Regions from separate parts of the Saccharopolyspora sp. ID03-671 genome, predicted to be linked through region 2. Evidence: riboswitches for the same ligand, from Rfam matches in the RefSeq annotation. Region 2 holds a riboswitch; the other holds the start of a gene.
The links. Region 2 has a riboswitch for S-adenosylmethionine ahead of thrC (threonine synthase). Riboswitches for the same ligand answer to the same signal wherever they lie in the genome.
Positions count from the first base shown of each region.

Region 1 (3,402 bases), 2.7 Mb from region 2:
GGACTGGCCGCTGGTCGACGAGCTGCCCGCGGACGCGGCGCTGGTCTCGGCGATGGACCAGGTCCGCCAGGTCTGCTCCTCGGCGCTGGCGCTGCGCAAGGGCAACAAGCTGCGGGTCCGGCTGCCGCTGTCCTCGCTGGTGGTGGCCACGCCGGAGGCCGAGGCGCTGCGCCCGTTCGCGGACCTGATCAGCGACGAGGTCAACGTCAAGGGCCTGGAGCTGAGCACCGACGTGGCGGCCCACGGCCGCTTCGAGATCGCGGTGAACGCCCGCGCGGCCGGTCCGCGGCTGGGCAAGGACGTCCAGAAGGTGATCAAGGCCGTCAAGTCCGGTGATTGGGAGCGGCGCGGGTCCACTGTGGTCGCCGCAGGCATCGAGCTGCAGGACGGCGAGTTCACCGAGCGGCTGGTCTCGACGGACTCGGGCGCGGCGGCGGCCCTGCCGGACGGCGACGGCCTGGTCGTGCTCAACACCGAGGTCACCCCGGAGCTCGCAGCCGAGGGCCTGGCCCGAGACGTCGTCCGAGTGATCCAGAACGCCCGCAAGGACGCCGGTTTCGAGGTCTCGGACCGCATCGAGGTCACCGTCGAGGCCCCGGACGAGGTCGCGGCGGCGGTGGCGACCCACCGCGACTTCATCGCGGGCGAAACCCTCGCGGACGAGATCACCACGGGAACCGCGGACGACTGCGTGACGGGAACCGTCGGCGACAACGTCGAGATCAAGGTCTCGGTCACTCGCGTCTGAGGACTCGACTACGGCAGAGGGGCCCTTCGGACTTCGTCCGAAGGGCCCCTCTGCTTGGGCTTGTGGTCCTGCTGCTGGGGTGCGGAGTGCCAATTTCATACGAAATTGCCCGCGTTGAGGACGTGAGTTGCGTTGAGTGGTAGGCAATTTCGTACGAAATTCGCACTGCCTGGCGAAACGTACCCGTAGGTGGTCCTTTTTAAGGACGAGACGCCTGGGTGGCATCCCACAAAGCGAAACCCCCTTGCCAACCCCCGAGACACCCCGCTAACCTCCCGTCTCGAAGGTCATGAGTGCCAGCGCAAAGCCCCGGCTTGCTGGCCGGCAACCCTCCAACCGCGGTGGGGTGCCCCGGGTGAGGACCTGGCCGGTCGCGCGGTGCGGCTCGGCAAGCGCGGGCCCGCCGAGGGCCCTTGAGGCCCCGGGAGGGTCGCGATGTCTTCAACCGTCATCGATGTTCCGAGCCAGTCCGTCGCCGTGCCCGGTGTGGTCGGAGCGGGACTGCGGGTCCCGCTGGTCACCGGTGGCACCGCGCACTACGCCAACCTCGATCACGCGGCGAGCGCTCCGTGCCTGTCGGCGGTGCGGGACGCGGTCGACGAGCTCCTCCCGTACTACGCCAGCGTCCACCGGGGAGCCGGGTTCGCCTCGCAGGTCTGCACCCGCGTCTACGAGGGCGCGCGGCAGGTCCTGCTGGACTTCGTCGGCGCACGTCAGGGCGATGAGGTGGTGTTCACCCGCAACACGACGGACGCCCTGAACCTGCTGGCCTCGGCGGTGCCGCGCGGCACGTCGGTGGTCGTGTTCGACACCGTCCACCACGCGGCCCTGCTGCCCTGGCGCAACGTGCGCCGGATCCCGGCTCCCGAGAGCCCCGCCGACGCCGTCGCCGCCCTGGACGCGGCGCTGGCGGAGTGCCCGGAGGGGCCGCGGCTGGCGGTGCTCACCGGGGCCTGCAACGTGACCGGTGAGCTGTGGCCGGTCGCCGAGCTGGCCCGCGTCGCCCGCCGCCGGGGCGCCCGGACGGTCCTGGACGCCGCGCAGCTCGCGCCGCACCGGCCGGTCCGGCTCGCCGAGCTCGACGTCGACTACGCGGCCCTGTCCGGCCACAAGCTCTACGCGCCGTTCGGCGCGGGTGCCCTGATCGGCCGCGCCGACTGGCTCAACGCCGCCGATCCCCACCTGGCCGGGGGAGGCGCGACGCGCGCGGTCAACGAGCGCGCGGTCAGCTGGACCACCGGGCCCGAGCGGCACGAGGCGGGCTCGCCGAACACCGTCGGCGTGCACGCGCTCGCCACGGCCTGCCGGACGTTCGCCACCCGCTGGGACGGCGTCGTCGAGCACGAGTCGGCGCTGCTGGGGCGGCTGCGCGCGGGGCTGGCCGAGGTCCCGGGCCTGCGCGAGCTGAGCCTGTTCGGGCCGGAGCACGACCGGGTCGGCGTCGTCAGCTTCACCGTCGACGGCCAGGACCCGGGCCTGCTGGCCGCGGCCCTGTCGGCGGAGCACGCCATCGGTGTCCGCGACGGCCTGTTCTGCGCCCACCTCGGCACCCGGAACCTGCTGAGCAGGGCGGGCTCGGACGCGGAGCGGGCGCTGCGCGTGAGCCTCGGCCTGGGCACCACGACCGAGCACGTCGACCGCCTCGTCGCGGCGCTGAAGGCGCTGGTCGGCGACGGTCCTGCGGCGCAGTACCGGAAGGTCGAGGGCCGCTGGGAGCCCGTCGAGGACGCGCGCCCGCTGCCGCCGTTCCTGCTGTGAGGTCCGACTGGCGGTCCTGGTGCTCGGCCGGTCGCCGGGGTCGGGGACAATGGCGGGGTGAGCACCGAGAACCCCCCTCCTGAGCAGGCGGCCTCCTCGTCGGAGGACGCCGAGACGACCCCGGCCTCGGACGCCCCGAAGGGCGGGTCCGGGAAGCTGCTGGCGCTGCTGTTCGGCGTGGCCTCGGCGGGGCTGGTCCTGGACGTGATCACCAAGATCATCGTGGTCGCCCACCTGGAGGGCAACGCGCCGCTGAAGGTGCTCGGCGGCCTGTTCTACCTGGACGTCCTGCGCAACCCCGGTGCCGCGTTCTCGATGGCCACCGGCCTGACCTGGCTGCTGGCGCTGCTGGCGATCGCCGTGGTCGGCGTGATCGTGTGGCTGGCGCCGAAGCTGCGCTCGCCGGGCTGGGCCGTGGGCCTCGGCCTGGTGCTCGGCGGTGCTTGCGGCAACCTCGGCGACCGGCTGTTCCGCGCGCCCGGTCCGCTGCAGGGCCACGTGGTGGACTTCCTGTCGTTCCTGGCCCCCGGCGGCCAGGTGTTCCCGGTGTTCAACGTCGCCGACAGCTGCATCACCTGCGGCGGCATCCTCGTGGTGCTGCTGTCGCTGCTGGGGCGCGACTACGACGGCACCGTCCACCGCAAGCAGAAGAAGGCCGACCGGTCGTGAGCGAACTCCGAACCCTCCCGGTGCCCGAGGGCTTGGACGGCATGCGGATCGACGCCGGTCTGTCCAAGCTGCTGGGCCTGTCCCGCAACGCCGTCGCCGGGCTCGCCGAGGCCGGTGACGTGCTGGTCGACGGCGCTCCCGCGGGCAAGTCCGACCGCCTCATGGCCGGGTCCTGGCTGGAGGTGACCCTGCCCGCGGCCGAGCAGCCGATCCAGGTGGTCGCCGTG
Region 1 covers NZ_CP134054.1:5,137,535-5,140,936, forward strand. Annotated here, with positions in the region: gene ileS (isoleucine--tRNA ligase) at 1-748, shown strand, start outside; SAM riboswitch class IV at 1,034-1,149, shown strand; gene REH65_RS23830 (aminotransferase class V-fold PLP-dependent enzyme) at 1,184-2,506, shown strand; gene lspA (signal peptidase II) at 2,564-3,175, shown strand; gene REH65_RS23840 (RluA family pseudouridine synthase) at 3,217-3,402, shown strand, end outside.
Region 1: linked by a shared signal. The riboswitch ahead of REH65_RS23830 (aminotransferase class V-fold PLP-dependent enzyme) and the one ahead of thrC (threonine synthase) in region 2 are both predicted to bind S-adenosylmethionine.

Region 2 (3,402 bases):
GGCGGTGGTGGTCGACACCGGGCCGGACCCCCGACGGTCCGCGAACTGCCTGCGGCGCTTGGGGATCCAGCGCGTGTCGATGGCGGTGCTGACGCACCTGCACGCCGACCACGTCAGCGGCCTGCGCACGGTGCTCGGCGAGATGCCGGTCGGTGCGGTGGGGATCGGACCGCTGCGGGAACCGGAGTGGGCGTTCGACGATCTGGTGCGCGACACCCGCGCGCACCGCGCACCGATCGTCGCGCTGCAGGCCGGGCAACGGCTGACCTGGCCTTCCCTGGTGCTCGACGTGCTGGCCCCGGATCCGAGCGTGACCCGGACCCAGACGGCTGACGACGCCAACGACGCCTCGCTGGTGATCCGCGCGACCACCCCGGCGGGCCGGGTGCTGCTCACCGGAGACGTGGAGCTGCCGGGGCAGGGGCGGCTGGTGTCGTCGCGGGAGGACTTGCGAGCCGACGTGCTCAAGGTGCCGCACCACGGATCCCGGTACAGCGCACCGCGTTTCCTCACCGCGGTGCGGCCCGGGCTCGCGCTGATCAGCGTCGGCGCGGGCAACGACTACGGCCACCCCAACGCGTTCGTGATCGACACGCTCACCCGCGCCGGTGCCCGGGTGCTCCGCACCGACCAGGAAGGGGACATCGCGGTCCTGCCGGGGCCGCAGGGGCCGCGCTTCGTCTCGCGCGGAGATCCCTTGCGCGCCGAGGAGAACTGACCGTCCGCTGTGGACGACGAAGCGGGTGGCCGCCCGTGGGGCGACCACCCGCTCGCGAAAGAGGAGGCTCGTCCTACAACTGGATCAGAGGCCCAGCGCCTGGTTCACCGACTCGGTCGTCGGCGCCACGGTGGCCTTCGGGCCCAGCTCGCCCTCGACGGCGTCCAGGGTCTTGAGGCCGTCACCGGTGATCAGCAGGACCGTCTCGGCGTCCGGGTCGATCTTGCCGGCCTCGATGAGCTTCTTGGCGGTCGCGACGGTCACGCCACCGGCGGTCTCGGCGAAGATGCCCTCGGTGCGGGCCAGCAGGCGGATGCCGGCGCGGACCTCGTCGTCGGTGACGTCCTCGATGGCGCCGCCGGTCTTGCGGACGACGTCGAGCACGTACGGACCGTCGGCGGGAGCCCCGATGGCCAGCGAGCGGGCGATGGTGTCCGGCTTGACCGGCTGCACCACGTCGTGGCCGTTGCGGTAGGCGGTGGAGACCGGGGAGCAGCCGGTGGCCTGCGCGCCGAAGATCTTCACCGGGGAGTCCTCGACCAGCCCGACCTGGCTGAGCTCGTTGAAGCCCTTGTAGACCTTGGTCAGCTGCGAGCCGGAGGCGATCGGCACCACGATCTGCTCGGGACGCCGCCAGCCCAGCTGCTCGGCGACCTCGAAGGCCAGGGTCTTGGAGCCCTCGGAGTAGTAGGGCCGGACGTTGACGTTGACGAACGCCCAGTCCTCGTGCTCACCGGCGAGCTCGGTGGCCAGCCGGTTGACGTCGTCGTAGTTGCCGTCGACCGCGAGCAGCGAGCCGTCGTAGACCGCGCTCATCAGGATCTTGGCGCGTTCGAGGGTCTTGGGCACCAGCACGACCGAGTCCCAGCCCGCGCGGGCAGCGGCGGCGGCCACGGCGTTGGCGAGGTTGCCGGTGGACGGGCAGGCCAGCACCTTGAACCCGAACTCGCGGGCGGCGGCCAGGGCCACGGCCACGACGCGGTCCTTGAAGGAGTGCGTGGGGTTGCCGGTGTCGTCCTTGATCCAGATCTTCTTGACGCCCAGGGCCTTGGCCAGGTTGTCCGCCTGGATCAAGCGGGTACAGCCGGGCTCGGTGTTGGGGATCTGGTCGACGTTGCTCGGCACCGGCAGCAGCTGCTTGTAGCGCCAGATGGAACGCGGACCGGCCTCGATGTCCTCGCGGCGGAGCTGGGGGAAGTCGTAGGCGACCTCGAGCGGCGAGAAGTCCTCGAGGGAGACGAACTCAGGAGCCAGGGGCTGCCGGTGTCCCTCTTCCTTGGACACCAGTTCGACGGCGTTGCCGAGATCGAACTTCTTGCCGGCAGTGGTGGCGGCGTGGGCAGCAGCAGTCATCGCGCGAGGTCCTCTCCTCATCTGTCCCGCGGACGGGTCGGAATTGGCACCTGTTTGCGTCCGTGACCTCGCGCCGGTTTTTCGCACGATGCATCGGACGAACGGTTGCCGGGGCTTCAACGGGCCGTTCCCTCTGCCCCTCTGGATGAGCTATTCGGTTGTGGCGGCAACGTTAGTGGAACGCACGTCTTCCTGGCCAGTGCGCATCCAGATGGCGGGACTGTCGCCGCTCCGTGGGACCATGCCCGCATGAGCTCACCGACCGTTGTCGCCGACCCCCTGCACCTGGTGCTCGGGGACGAAGAGCTGCTGGTCGAGCGCGCGATGTGGGCGGCGGTCGGTGCCGCGCGCGCCGCCGATCCGGAGGCCGATTTCAGCCGGGTGAAGGTGAGTGAGCTCACCCCTCCTGAGCTCGCTGAAATGCTGAGTCCCTCGCTGTTCGCAGAGGCGCGGGTGCTCGCGATCGAGTCGGCTCAGGACGCGGGCAAGGAGATCGCCGAAGCCCTGCTGACCCACGCCAAGCAGCCCGCCGAGGGCATCACGCTGATCGTGGTGCACAGCGGCGGTGGCCGGGCCAAGCACGCCAAGGAGCTGCCCAACGCGCTGAAGAAGGCGGGCGCGCGCGTCACCGAGTGCAAGAAGCTCACCAAGCCCGCCGACCGCGAGGCGTTCGTCCGGGACGAAATCCGCCGCGCGGGAGGCAAGTCCGACTCGGGCGGGGTCAACGCCCTCATCGAGGCGGTCGGCTCGGACCTGCGGGAACTGGCGGCGGCGGCCTCGCAGCTGGTGGCCGACACCGGCGGCAAGATCGACGCGGACGCGGTCGGCCGGTACTACCGGGGCCGCGCCGAGGTGACCGGGTTCGCGGTCGCGGAGAAGGCCGTGGTGGGCGATCGCGCCGGGGCGTTGGAGGCGCTGCGCTGGGCGATCCAGCTCGGGGTGCCGCACGTGCTCATCGCAGACGCCCTGGCCGATTCGGTGCGCACCATCGGCCGCGTCGCGGCAGCGGGCGGCCGCAACGATCCCTACCGGCTGGCCGGGGACCTCGGCATGCCCGCGTGGAAGGTGAAGAAGGCCCTGTCCCAGTCCCGGGGCTGGACGCCGACGAGCCTGTCCGCCGCGCTGCAGGTCGTCGCCGAGGTCAACGCGGGCGTGAAGGGCATGGCGGCCGACGCCGACTACGCCCTGGAGAAGACCGTCCTGCGCCTGGTGTCGCTGCGCAACCAGCGCAGCTGATCACGCCACCCCGAGCAGCACCACTCCGGCCAGCACCACGACGGCCCCGGTCAGGCGCCGGACCGGTTGCGCCTCGCCGAGCACCCGCCAGGCCA
Region 2 covers NZ_CP134054.1:2,475,303-2,478,704, reverse strand. Annotated here, with positions in the region: gene REH65_RS11100 (DNA internalization-related competence protein ComEC/Rec2) at 1-718, shown strand, start outside; gene thrC (threonine synthase) at 803-2,071, opposite strand; SAM riboswitch class I at 2,086-2,223, opposite strand; gene holA (DNA polymerase III subunit delta) at 2,321-3,307, shown strand; gene REH65_RS11085 (EamA family transporter) at 3,308-3,402, opposite strand, start outside.